DNA from 3 places in the Halomonas sp. HL-93 genome. Region 3 is predicted to be linked to each of the others. Evidence: predicted binding sites of a transcription regulator. Region 3 holds the regulator's gene; each other region holds the start of a gene.
The links. The regulator PhoB, encoded in region 3, activates phosphate uptake and scavenging genes when phosphate is short. The targets are predictions, from matches to a motif close to TGTCATANNNNTGTCANA.
Positions count from the first base shown of each region.

Region 1 (4,217 bases), 940 kb from region 3:
TGATTACTTTACCAGAGCGCAAAAAATAGCGGCACCTTCTAATGAAGATGCCGCCATGATTTTACGCGTAAGTTAACGTCATACTATGCATCGTTAGCCGCCGAACATACCCTTAAGCATAAAGAAGAACAAAATGGCCAGGCCAGCACCGGCGGGAAGCGTAATCAACCACGACATGGCAATGGTGCCAATTACTCGCAGGTTGAGCGCGGTCATACCCCGCGCCAAGCCCACCCCAAGCACGGCACCCACCAGCGTATGCGTGGTCGAGATCGGCAAGCCTGTGCCAGAAGCCAGCACCACGGTGGTGGCAGCGGCAAGCGTTGCTGCAAAGCCACGACTGGGGGTCAGCTCGGTGATTCCCGTGCCCACGGTGGCAATCACTTTATGCCCGTAGGTGATCAGGCCCACTACGATGCCGCCACCGCCGAGCACCAGCACCCACCAGGGCACCAGCGCCGAGCCTTCAATTTCGCCACCGGTTTGTACCACGCTGATGACCGCCGCTAGCGGGCCAACCGCATTAGCCACGTCATTAGAACCGTGGGCAAACGCCATGGCGCAGGCCGTGAAAATCATCAACACGCCAAAGGCGCGCTCCACATTGGCGTAGCCAAAATGGTCGTCGCTGCTTTGCACGTACTGTACGCGGCGCTCCATCAACACGCCAATGCCAGTGATAATCAAACCAAGAATGATCGACAGCACCAGGCTTTGTGAAAAGGTAATATCCAGCCCCACGTGCTTTAAGCCCTTGGTCATGGTAACCATGGCCACCACAAAACCCACCAGGAACACATAGCCGGGCAAATAACGCTTGGCGGCAGCTAGCGGGTCAGAGGCTTCAAATACCAAGTGGTGTACCGACTTAAACAGTACAAAGCCCACCGTGCCTGCCAACAATGGCGAGACCACCCAACTGGCAGCAATAGTACCCACGCTGCCCCAATCCACCGTCGCTGCGCCCAATCCGGCTACCGCAAAACCGACAATCGCGCCCACAATCGAGTGGGTGGTCGATACCGGCCAGCCTTTCATGGAGGCAATTAATAGCCAGGTCGCCGCCGCCAATAGCGACGCCAGCATACCGTAAACCAGAAGTTGAGGATCTTCTTGAAGCAGTTCGGGGTCGATAATGCCTTTGCGGATGGTGTTGGTCACCTCACCACCGGCAAGCCAAGCCCCTAGGAACTCAAATACCACGGCGATCATAATCGCCTGTTTAATGGTGATGGCCTTCGAGCCAACCGAGGTACCCATGGCGTTGGCGACGTCGTTGGCACCCACGCCCCAGGCCATAAAAAAGCCGAAAAGACAGGCCAGGATGATAAAAATATCACCATACTGAGCAATGATCTGCATAACGCTTCCCTTGTTTGGGGATCAGGTATTAATTTGGGCGCACAAATTAATTGGCGGTCATGATCTGAAGGCGGCTGCCTACGCGCTCAGCGCGGTCAGATAGCTCGCCGACCCAGTCGATAATCTTATAAAGGAAGACCACATCAACCGGTGGCAACTCACTTTCCAGGCTAAATAGCTGGCGGCGAATCGCGACCTGCTGGCCATCCGCCTGGTGCTCAAGGGTATGCAGTTCACGAATCATGTTCTGCATCACATCCGAGACGTTGCGTCCAAAGCCCGATTCCAACAGGTCCTTGAGTTCTTCCAGCGCCTGGCGAGCTTGCGCCACGCACGCCACACTAGTGCGGATGTAGTCACGCATGGGATCCGCCAATTCGGTGGGCACGGTCATTTTACGTCCCAGCATAATGCCGGTAATGTCGCGTGCTTTATTGGCGATTTTGTCCTGTACGCTGATCAGGTCGAGCAGATCAGAACGCGAGACGGGCAAGAACATGGTGTTGGGAAGGTTTAAACGCAGCTCGGTTTTGAGTACGTCTGCATCGTGCTCTAAGCGAGTGACGTTTTCGCGCAGCTGCCCAGCGCTCTCCCAATCGCCTGCCAGCGTTGCTTCGAAGAAAGGCAGGAGTTGGTCAGCACATTCGTTCGCCTTGACGATATGCGCGAGTAGCGGCTGGAATGGCGAGCGGCCAAACATCGCGGAGAAAGGGTTAGAAGTAACCATAAAGCCTTTACGCCTGTTTTCGGGAAGCCAGGAAATGGCGGCCACAGTATAGTGAGTGCGTCTGCCGCCGTCATGAAAAGTTCACAATGTCATTAAAATTTAATCTAAATGTCATAGTATAGAGGTGGCAATTGTTATGAAACCCTCAGCGCCAACCGAGATCGAACTGAAGCTTGCCCTCGCCCCTGATGGCCCAGTGGCACTTTGCCAGCACCCCCTTTTAGAGGGGTTGACGCCTCAGCGGCAAACGCTCATCAATACCTATTTCGATACGCCCCAGGGCGCATTGGCCCAGGCGCACATCGCCGTGCGGCTGCGTCAGGTGGATGATCAGGTGCTGCAAACGGTTAAAACGGCGGGTCACGGGGGCGGCGGATTTTCTCAGCGCCAGGAGTGGGAGTGGCCTGTGGCTTCGCTTGCGTTGGATACCCAAGGATTAGCCGAGCTGCCCCCTTTTCAGGGCGAGGCGAGCCAAGTGATTTCTGCACTTGCCCCCCGCTTAAATACCGACTTTGTACGCCAAAGCTGGCAAGTAGTGTGGCAGGAAAGCCACATCGAGCTGGCCTTGGACCAGGGGGAGATTCATAGCGGCGGGTATCAGGCCACTATTTGTGAAGCCGAACTGGAGCTTAAAAAAGGGGAGCCTGAGGCACTTTGGTCCCTCGCCCTGGCGCTGGCTGAGCATGTACCGCTGCGTCCCTCCGACAGCAGCAAGGCGGCCCGGGGCAATGCTTTAGCCGCTCAACACTGGCCACTGCCCGAAGCCACAACGCCCGCGCAGTGGATGCATCGCGCTACGCTGGCGCTGGACGCCTACCACGACAGCCACAGCGCCGAGCACCTGGCCATCGCTCAAACAGCGCTCGCCACGCTTTCGGCCGAGCCGTCACTCACCGATGAGGAGCATGATGATACCGAGACGATGCGCCATGCCTTGGAAATTTCTAATCAACCCAACGTTGCCTATGGCCAAGCGGCATTGGCCTTTGCCCATCGCTTGGCGTATCAAACCGCGCTACGCTAAACCTGCTGCTTTTACGGCTCTTTCAGGACGGTATTGATGAACTTTCCCTTACACCCGGGCGCAGAAGGATTGCGCACGAAGCTCTTCCATATCATTTTCGAGTCTGATACGCCGGGGGCCAAAGCGTTCGACATCGGCTTGATTTTGGCGATCTTGCTCAGCGTGTTAGTAATTTTGCTGAGCAGTGTTGAGGCCTATGCCGAGCGCTACGGTACGCTTTTATATGTGCTGGAGTGGATATTTACCCTGCTGTTCAGCGTCGAGTTGTTGCTGCGTATGTACTGCTTGGAGCGCCCTACGCTCTATCTGAAAAGCTTCTACGGCATTGTCGACCTGATCGCCATCCTGCCCACCTGGCTGGTGTTACTGATACCCGGTGCCCACGCCTTGGTGATTGTGCGGATCCTGCGGGTGCTGCGGATTTTCCGCATTCTACGGCTGATGGAGTTTGTCGGTGAAGCGCGGCTGCTGATTGATGCGTTAAAGCGTAGTCTGCGTCAGATTCTGCTGTTTTTCTTCGCCATTTTTATGGTGGTCACGCTGTTTGCCGCGCTGATGTATGTGATCGAATCGCCGGAAGCTGGTTTTACCAGTATTCCCATGTCGATCTACTGGGCGATCGTCAGTATGACCACGGTGGGCTATGGCGACATTGTCCCAGCAACGCCGCTAGGCAAGTCCATCACCGTGGTGCTCATGCTGCTGGGTTACTCAATTATCGCCGTACCCACCGGGGTGTTCTCCGCCCAGGTGATTCGTTCGATTCGCGAAGATCGCTATTCCGATGAAGCCTGCCCCGGCTGCGGCCACGACCACCATGAAAAACGCGCCCGCTACTGCCTGCGCTGCGGCACCTGGCTGGACGAAGACAGCGAAGATCCGCGTAAGCAAGACGATGAAAAGAAAGACGACCAGGGGAAAGACGCAGACAAAAACGCGCCCCAGGATAGTTAAACCTGGGGCGAGCATGAGTGACACGTGCCGTCGTTAGGTATAAAGCAATTTAAATAGTAAAGGGAGTGACATCCCCCCGTCCTTCGCGGACGATTTTGGGAGGCAGCTCGCGCAGGTCGATCACGCTGGTGGGGTCCAGATGGCAGGCAC
Region 1 is NZ_LT593974.1:3,106,898-3,111,114, forward strand. It holds gene GA0071314_RS14400 (inorganic phosphate transporter) at 94-1,362, opposite strand; gene GA0071314_RS14405 (TIGR00153 family protein) at 1,409-2,089, opposite strand; gene GA0071314_RS14410 (CYTH domain-containing protein) at 2,226-3,113, shown strand; gene GA0071314_RS14415 (ion transporter) at 3,150-4,067, shown strand; gene GA0071314_RS14420 (L-threonylcarbamoyladenylate synthase) at 4,117-4,217, opposite strand, start outside.
Region 1: a site for PhoB is predicted at 2,177-2,194, ahead of GA0071314_RS14410 (CYTH domain-containing protein). Genes of this name have one in related genera too.

Region 2 (4,217 bases), 410 kb from region 3:
GGATTAGCCGCGTTAGTGGGTGCCAAGTCATAACCTACCCCCACCTGCTCCAAGCGCTCACCGTCGTTGGTATAGGTTGGCTGTGAATCTTCAGCGATGCGCTGTGAGTTATTCGTCAGAGTGAGATACACCTCGCCCGATGCAGGGTCAACAGAGGCCCATTCGGGCCGATCCATCGGCGTGGCCCCCAGCAGGTCCGCCGCATCGCAGGTATTGATAATCACACCGGCTAAATCGTTCTCTTCCAGGCCCAGCGCCGCCGCCAATGTACGGCCATCCCGGGTCTCAGCCTCGGGCGTCAGCGGCAGCCACTCACCGCTGCCGTCGGCATGAAAGCGGGCTACGTACAGGGTGCCGTTATCGAGATATTTATGGCCAATGGAAAGACGGTCGTACGCCTCGCCCGGCCGGTTGGCATCGGCAGGATCCCAGGCGGCGTCGGACACGTATTTATATACGTACTCGTTGCGGGCATCGTGACCGGAGTAATAAACGATTGGCTGGCCAGCTTCCAGCTTGCCTAACCAGCACCCTTCATGGCGGAACCGGCCCAGTGCCGTGCGCTTGACGGCGCGGGCATCGCTATAGGGGTCGATCTCGACCTGATAACCGAAGGTGCGCGCTTCGTTACGATAATCATCCTCGGCGCGCTCGCCGCGTGGCGTGATGTTAAAACGGGCAAACTCGTCGTTTTCTTCTGAGGCATCGCCTGCCGACGTTTCCCAGGCGTAACGGCCACGCTCGGTGGGAATGCCAATCCGGGCGTCGTCCTGGAAGCGCTCGCCAGTGTTGACGAAGACGTTAGGCCAGTTCTCTTCACAGGCAATGTAGGTGCCCCAGGGGGTGACGCCGTTACCGCAGTTATTGTTGGTACCGCGGGTTTGGGTGCCCGCCGGAGAGAAGCGCGTTTTAACGTAGTCGCTGCCCGCCACAGGGCCCGCCAGATCCATTTCCGTTGCGCTGGTAAAGCGGCGGTTATAGCGGGAGCCCGGTACATGCGCCCATTGCCCATTGGCGTCTTTTTCAACCTCTACAATGGTGACACCGTGCGCGTTGATCTCGGTGCGCGACTCCTCCGCTGGGCGCTCACCCTCATCAGCGTTAGTGGGACCGCCCTGAGGGGCCCACAGCGCGGTTTGATCGATGTATTCGTTATTGAGCGCCAGCACAAAACGGCGCGAGGCGTTATCGGCATCCAGGGCAAAACCGGCCATGCCGTCATGGTGCATGCCCACGCTCGCCGCTTGACGCTCAGGGGTCATTGGCTGGTCAGGCTGCCACGAGTCATTTTGATTTAGCGGCGTGCCCCATGGCACTAATACCTGAGCCACGTAGCCGTCAGGCACCACGACGGCATCGGTATGCGAACCCCGGACCGCCTCAAAGGCCAGCGTGAGCGGTGTTTTTTGTGATCCGTTGGAGGCAAGCGCTTGAGCAGCACCGCCAAAACTAAGCATTGAGGCAGCCGCCACGCTCAGGCCGCCGCGCATGACATCACGCCGCGACACATGCTGTGCCAGTATGTCAGCAAATGGCTCATTACCACTCTGATTAAACAGACGATGATCTTCGATTTCCTTGCTCATGATGGTTTCCCTCTGATCATTACGGTCAACGATGTAACATTAGAGGATCCTAACCACGCTGAGTGACAGCACGATGACGGCATGTCTGCATTTAGATGAACGCGGACGGCATAAGGAAATGACCAGTAACCGAGCACACTTGGTAGCCATTAACTTGGCCAAGCTACACCAGCACCTTATGGGTCGAGACCACCTGTCGCAGGCCCATAAACGAGCGGATTTGACGCACGCCGGGCAGGTAGAGCAACTGTTCGGCGTGTAGTCTGTTGAAGCTTTGGCTGTCCCGGGTGCGTACCAACATAAAGTAGTCAAACTCCCCGGTGACCACGTGGCACTCCATACAGCCGGATACTTTTTGGGCCGCCTCTTCAAAGGCAGCGAAGGATTCCGGCGTCGAGCGATCCAGCACCACGCCAATCAGCACCACCATGCCTGCCTGTAGCTGCTCCGGGTCTAAATGCGCCACCACCCGGCTGATCACCCCGTCCCGTTTGAGCTTTTCCACCCGGCGTAAGCACGCCGCAGGGCTCAGGCTCACCTGCTCGGCCAGCGCCACATTGGAGAGCGTAGCGTCGTCTTGCAGCAGCTTCAGAATACGTCGGTCTGTTCGGTCTAGTTCAGCCGCCTGATCATCAGGCTCGGCGCCTGAACGGGAAGTTTTTGAGCGCACTATTATTTACCTTATTGATCTTTAGACACCATTTAAAACCATATAAATCATTTAATGCCAACACTTATTGCTTTAAAGCCTCTTATTTTGCAACACAAAAACATCAGCTAACACTTAGTATAAATAGCAGAGCCCGCCAACTGTTCACACGAAGCTTTTACCTAAATCTTTCATCTAAACCCTCGCCAAGCGAGCTTTCTATTTCGCACTGAAACGCTTATATGCAGGAGCCTGCTATGAACCTAGAACGCTTTCCACGTTACCCGCTCACCTTTGGCCCCTCCCCCATTACGCCACTCAAACGTCTGAGTGAACACCTGGGGGGTGACGTGGAGCTCTACGCCAAGCGCGAAGACTGCAACAGCGGTCTGGCCTTTGGCGGTAACAAAACCCGCAAGCTGGAGTACTTGATTCCCGAAGCGCTGGAACAGGGCTGCGATACGCTGGTATCGATTGGCGGCATTCAGTCCAACCAGACCCGCCAGGTGGCCGCCGTGGCCGCTCATTTGGGCATGCAGTGCGTGCTGGTACAGGAGAACTGGGTCAACTATTCCGACGCAGTGTATGACCGGGTAGGCAATATCGAGATGTCGCGCATCATGGGCGCCGACGTGCGCTTGGACGACGCGGGGTTCGATATCGGCATTCGCCCCAGCTGGGAGCAGGCGATGGAAGATGTTCGCCAGCTGGGCGGCAAGCCTTTCCCGATCCCCGCTGGCTGCTCCGAACACCCGAACGGCGGCTTAGGTTTTGTAGGCTTTGCCGAAGAGGTTCGCCAGCAGGAGAAAGAGCTGGGCTTCAAATTCGACTATATCGTGGTGTGCTCGGTCACCGGCAGCACTCAGGCGGGGATGGTGGTGGGCTTTGCCGCCGATGGCCGTGCCCAGCGAGTGATTGGCATTGACGCCTCTGCCAAGCCTGAGCAAACCCGCGAACAGATCCTGCGTATCGCCCGCAACACCGCCGAACTGGTAGAGCTGGAAGGCGGCATTACCGATGACGATGTCATTTTGGATACCCGCTATGGCGGCCCGGAATATGGCCTACCCAATGAAGGCACATTAGAGGCTATTCGCCTGTGCGCCCGCCTGGAGGGCGTACTCACCGACCCGGTTTACGAAGGCAAATCCATGCACGGCATGATCGATATGGTGCGCAACGGTGAGTTCCCAGCGGGCTCCAAAGTGCTGTACGTCCACCTGGGCGGCGTACCTGCACTAAACGCCTACAGCTTCCTGTTTCGTAATGGCTAAGGCGTAAAACGCCTACCTCGTCCCGTCTGATTGAGCGCCTAAATAACGCCGATCAGGCGGCTACTGCTGTACAAATAAAGTACAACCTTTAGTCTTGGTGTATAGCCTATTCACTGATGAGGATACGCCATGCCTTCCACTCTCCCCGCACGTGTCACCCTTGACGAACTGGCCCAATTACCCGCCCCGCTCCCCGACGTTGAACTACATGGGTTGGATATGGGGTGGTATATCGTTCGCCTGCATCAGGATAACGCCGTCTGTTTGCTCACTGACAAGCAAGGCGAAACCCAGCGCTTTACGGGCACACAGTGGGTCAGTCGCGCACTGGCACCGCTGGGATTCACTCATGGCACGCTGACCTGGGCCGATGCCGCCGATGAAATGGTGGGCACCGATATTCCACCCGTGTCCACTAAACAGCGCATGGCCTACGGCGTACGGGTGGCATTTGCAACGCAGGGGTAAGCGCTGGCAACGAGTATGCGCTTCCAGCTAACGGCAATAACCCGCGCATGAAAAGCCTCTATGGCGTTCAGCCACGCCTGTCTATAACATTGATACAGTGCCATCAAGAGCTTTCAAGTGTCTGTGTTGAAAACCAGTTTCCCAAAGGATGGACTCTATGCTCGATGATGAAAAATACATCAATAATGAAGAGCAACTGCTGTATCTTCAAAAGCGGTTAGACGAAGAAGATACCCACGC
Region 2 is NZ_LT593974.1:319,616-323,832, reverse strand. It holds gene GA0071314_RS01440 (PhoX family protein) at 1-1,586, opposite strand, end outside; gene GA0071314_RS01435 (Lrp/AsnC family transcriptional regulator) at 1,750-2,256, opposite strand; gene GA0071314_RS01430 (1-aminocyclopropane-1-carboxylate deaminase) at 2,493-3,509, shown strand; gene GA0071314_RS01425 (DUF6482 family protein) at 3,639-3,977, shown strand; gene mgtE (magnesium transporter) at 4,135-4,217, shown strand, end outside.
Region 2: a site for PhoB is predicted at 1,648-1,665, ahead of GA0071314_RS01440 (PhoX family protein). Genes of this name have one in related genera too.

Region 3 (4,217 bases):
GCTTACGTGGATTCCGCTAGCCAACCTGTTCTTGATTCCCGGTGCCGTGGCCGGGGCCGTGCTAATGTGGGATGACCACTACCGTGATGTCCATACGCTCACCAAGCCTTGAGAAGATGTGCATTAACCGCAAGACGGTGTGGAAAAAAATCGCGTTAATGAGAGGCGATGGCGTGATATCGCAGGGAGCGATATCGAATAGAACCCAGTAAAAAACAAGACCCCGCCGTGGCGGGGTCTTCGACAGTGATCATTTTAGGCGATGTTGCTAACCAGCTTCCAATCCTTTTGCGGGATTCCAACCGTGGACGTTACCCTGACTGGCAGTGTGATCGCCTTTTAGATTCATCCTGTGAATCTTCAATCATCCCTGCTGACACAAGACGTCCTTGCCTCGCATCGGTTCACTATCTAAGCGTAGTTACTTTTCCCTACTATGTAAAGAAAAGTATCAACAGTTTTCTGCATTTTACAATACAAGGCGACTGTCGTATTTATTTAAGAGCAGACTCTGTGCCAGCTACCCACTAAGCTATTTATTATGTAATGATAACAAAGAGTTGTTTTTTTATGCTTCCTATCACTGCATGAGCGAAGCGTGACAAATGGATACTCACGTTGTGAGTCGTAATGACACATGTAACGGGAATATCCACTCACGGCGCAGGGTTATTGCGTCATCGACGACGCATTACGCGGCGGAGTGGCAGGGGTAATGAGGCGGGTCGCCGGGAACACACAGCGGAACAGAGCACCTTCGCCCGGGCGTGAATCAATTTGTAACTGAGCGTCGTGGCGCAACAAGACGTGTTTTACAATGGCAAGTCCAAGCCCGGTGCCCCCGGTCGCGGTACTGCGGCCCTTATCAACGCGATAAAACCGCTCGGTCAAACGCGGAATATGCACGGGGTCGATCCCCTCCCCGTCGTCGCACACTTCGATACACGCGCCTTGGCCAAACGCTGTCCAGCGCAGTGTGATCGTGCTGCCTGGAGGGGTATAACGCACCGCATTAAAGGCAAGGTTAGACACGGCGCTACGCATTTCCTGCTCGCTACCCACTAGCTGTGCGGGGTAATCGCTGTCGACCCTAAGCGTATGCTGATGATCAGAAAGCGCCAGAGCATCAGCTCCTACACTGTTTAACAAGGCGGTCACATCAAGATGCTGATGATCTTGACCGCCTTGATCAATTTCTAAGCGAGACAGCAGCAGTAAGTCATTTACCAAATTCTGCATGCGCTGTGTTTGGGCCTCCATCTGCTCAATTCCCCGCCCCAGGCGAGGGGGGAGCTGATCAGCCAGTTCACCATAGGTTTCAAGATACCCCGACAGCACGGTTAACGGCGTACGTAGCTCGTGGGAAACATTGGCCACAAAGTCTCGCCGCATCTGCTCTAGTCGATGCAACCGGGTGATATCGCGCGCCATAACTAAACGCTCATCGTCACCATAAAGGGTAATCTGGTACTGCAGAATGCGCCGTTCGTCTATTGGCGATGTGAGTGTCAGCGGCTCACCGTAGTCACGCGCATTAAAGTAGCTGATGAAACGCGGGTCGCGCAGCAGATTGGTAATATGCTGGCCGCGATCGTGGGCCGTTTGCAGCCCTAGCATATCGCTGGCAGCGCTATTCCACCATTCCAGGTCGCCGTGACGGTCGAGCATCACCACACTGTCACGCATGGCCTCAGAGGACTCTTGAATGCGGGCAAGCGTCGTACGCAGACGACTTTGGGTAATCCGTTGGCTTTTCTGATAGCGGTATAGGCGGTCAAATAGCTCGCCCCAAAGGCCGCGTGCGGCGGGTGGCTCATCCTGCGGCTGTTGCGTCAGCCAGCGATATGCGGCGCGTAATTGCCGCAAGTGATAGATCAAACACACGGCGAAGCCAGCGGCTAACCCTAGCCCAGGCATACCGACTAGCCAGCCCAAGCACGTGCCGAGTGCCGCCCATCCCACCAAGCGCCACAGTTCACGGCTCCACAAACGCAAGGTTAAACTCGCGCGGAAAAGCGGTAGCCAGTACCGCGTACCGTTTGGATTAAGTTCTGGTGCGCATCGCCCAGGGCTTTACGTAACCGACGTATATGAACATCTACCGTGCGTTCTTCCACATAGACATTGCCTCCCCACACCTGATCAAGCAGCTGGCTACGCGTATAGGCCCTTTCCTGATGGGTCATAAAGAATTGTAACAATCGATACTCGGTGGGCCCCATATCCAGCGCTTTACCGTAGGCGCTTACCCGGTGGCCTACCGGATCAAGCAGTAATCCGTTAATTTCGATAGGATCTTCTACGCCGCGAGGCGTAGCGCGACGCAGCACGGCTTTTAAGCGCGCCACCAGTTCGCGAGGCGAAAACGGCTTGGTGATGTAGTCGTCGGCCCCCGCTTCCAGGCCCTGAATTTTATTATCCTCTTCGCCTTTGGCGGTGAGCATAATAATTGGCAATTCGGCGGTCGCCTCCTCTCGCTTGAGACGCCGGGCCAGTTCGATGCCACTCGTGCCGGGCATCATCCAGTCAAGCAATAGCAGGTCGGGCTGGTGGTCAACTACCATGGCGTGGGCATCCTGGGCGTTGTCCGCTTCAAGAACACGATAGTCAGCCATTTCCAGCGCCACCGCGATCATTTCGCGAATGGGTGCCTCATCATCGACGATCAGTACGGTCTTGGCGGTCATTCCAGAGCCTCACGGTGTTCGATAGAAAGTAATCCAGTGACATGTCAATGACGATCACACCATGACTTGATGACAATTCTATGACATTACCAGGGATTAGCCAGCAATCGGCCACCAACTCAGCGCAATCCCGGCAAACACCAGTAGACCTGACCAATGATTATTCAAAAATGCCTGGAAACACGGGTCCCGCTCACGCTGACGGATCAAACGCTGCTGGTGGATGAACGTCGCCGCCATACCCGCCAGACCAAGCCAGAAAAAACCGCCCAAACCGACGCGCGCGCCCACCCAAGCCAAAAGTGCCAGCGTGGCAAGCTGAAGCAGACCAATTACCAGCCGGTCGGCGTTGCCCAGCAGCACGGCCGTGGATTTGATGCCGATCTTGATATCGTCGTCGCGATCGACCATGGCGTACTGGGTATCGTAGGCGACGGTCCACAGCAGATTGGCAAAAAACAGTAACCACGCCTCCACCGGCACATCGCCCAAGACCGCCCCGAAGGCCATCGGAATCGCCCAGGAAAAAGCCGCGCCGAGTACCACCTGAGGGAAATGCGTGTAGCGCTTCATAAACGGGTAGATGAACGCCAGTAATACGCCGCCCACCGACAGCAAAACGGTAAACCAATTAGTTAACAGCACCAGCATAAACGCCGCAGCCACCAGCCCGATAAACAGCAACTGGGCTTCGGTTTCACTGATCCGCCCGGTGGCTAACGGACGATGTTGGGTACGCTTCACATAGCCATCAACGTGGCGGTCAGCATAATCGTTGACCACACACCCCGCTGCGCGCATCACGTAGACCCCGGCGATAAAGATCAATAGCACGTCGCGCCCTGGTACACCTTCAGCGGCCATCCACAAGGCCCATAGCGTGGGCCACATCAGCAGCCAGGTACCGATCGGCCGATCCAGCCGCATCAGCCGTATAAAATCCATCAGGCGACCCATTCCCGTTGGCCGCAGTAGAGAACGATCCATGCTTACCTCACCCATCCAAGAGACGCAGCGTTAGCCTAGCGCGAAGGCAGCGCAAGATCATCCGCCATGGTCGATAAAAAGTATTCTTGAACCAGCAGCGATAGCCCCGCGTGTTGGAAAACCGAGCGTCGCCCCCACTGGCTGCTAACGCGTTTGTCACAGGGATAAACAAACCCAGGTGCATGACGCGTGGCATATAGCGGGCCGCGTACCAGGTCAGGCTGGCTAAATAGCCAACTACCCAGCGACCGCTCCCCCAGGCGTTCCAGTCGCTGGCCACGCAGGGCTTCAAGGGGGGCCACCGAGCGGGCCACGACCCACGGGGTCTCATCCACGCACAGGGCCACCTCGCGCAGCCAGGCATAGCGCCTTGCCGCTAGGCCCAGCGCCTGGGCCTCATGCGGCTGAGGTAGCCCAACGCCCTGGCGCAACAGCTGCACGCGGAAAGGCCGCTCGCCGCCTGCTGCCATAATACGCGCTGTCAATGAGTCTGTGGAGGCAACCCACTGCCACCACGCCGCGCTCATCGACGGTCGCAATGCC
Region 3 is NZ_LT593974.1:4,049,781-4,053,997, reverse strand. It holds gene cysZ (sulfate transporter CysZ) at 1-112, shown strand, start outside; gene phoR (phosphate regulon sensor histidine kinase PhoR) at 670-1,995, opposite strand; gene phoB (phosphate regulon transcriptional regulator PhoB) at 1,998-2,687, opposite strand; gene ubiA (4-hydroxybenzoate octaprenyltransferase) at 2,784-3,674, opposite strand; gene GA0071314_RS18850 (chorismate--pyruvate lyase family protein) at 3,710-4,217, opposite strand, start outside.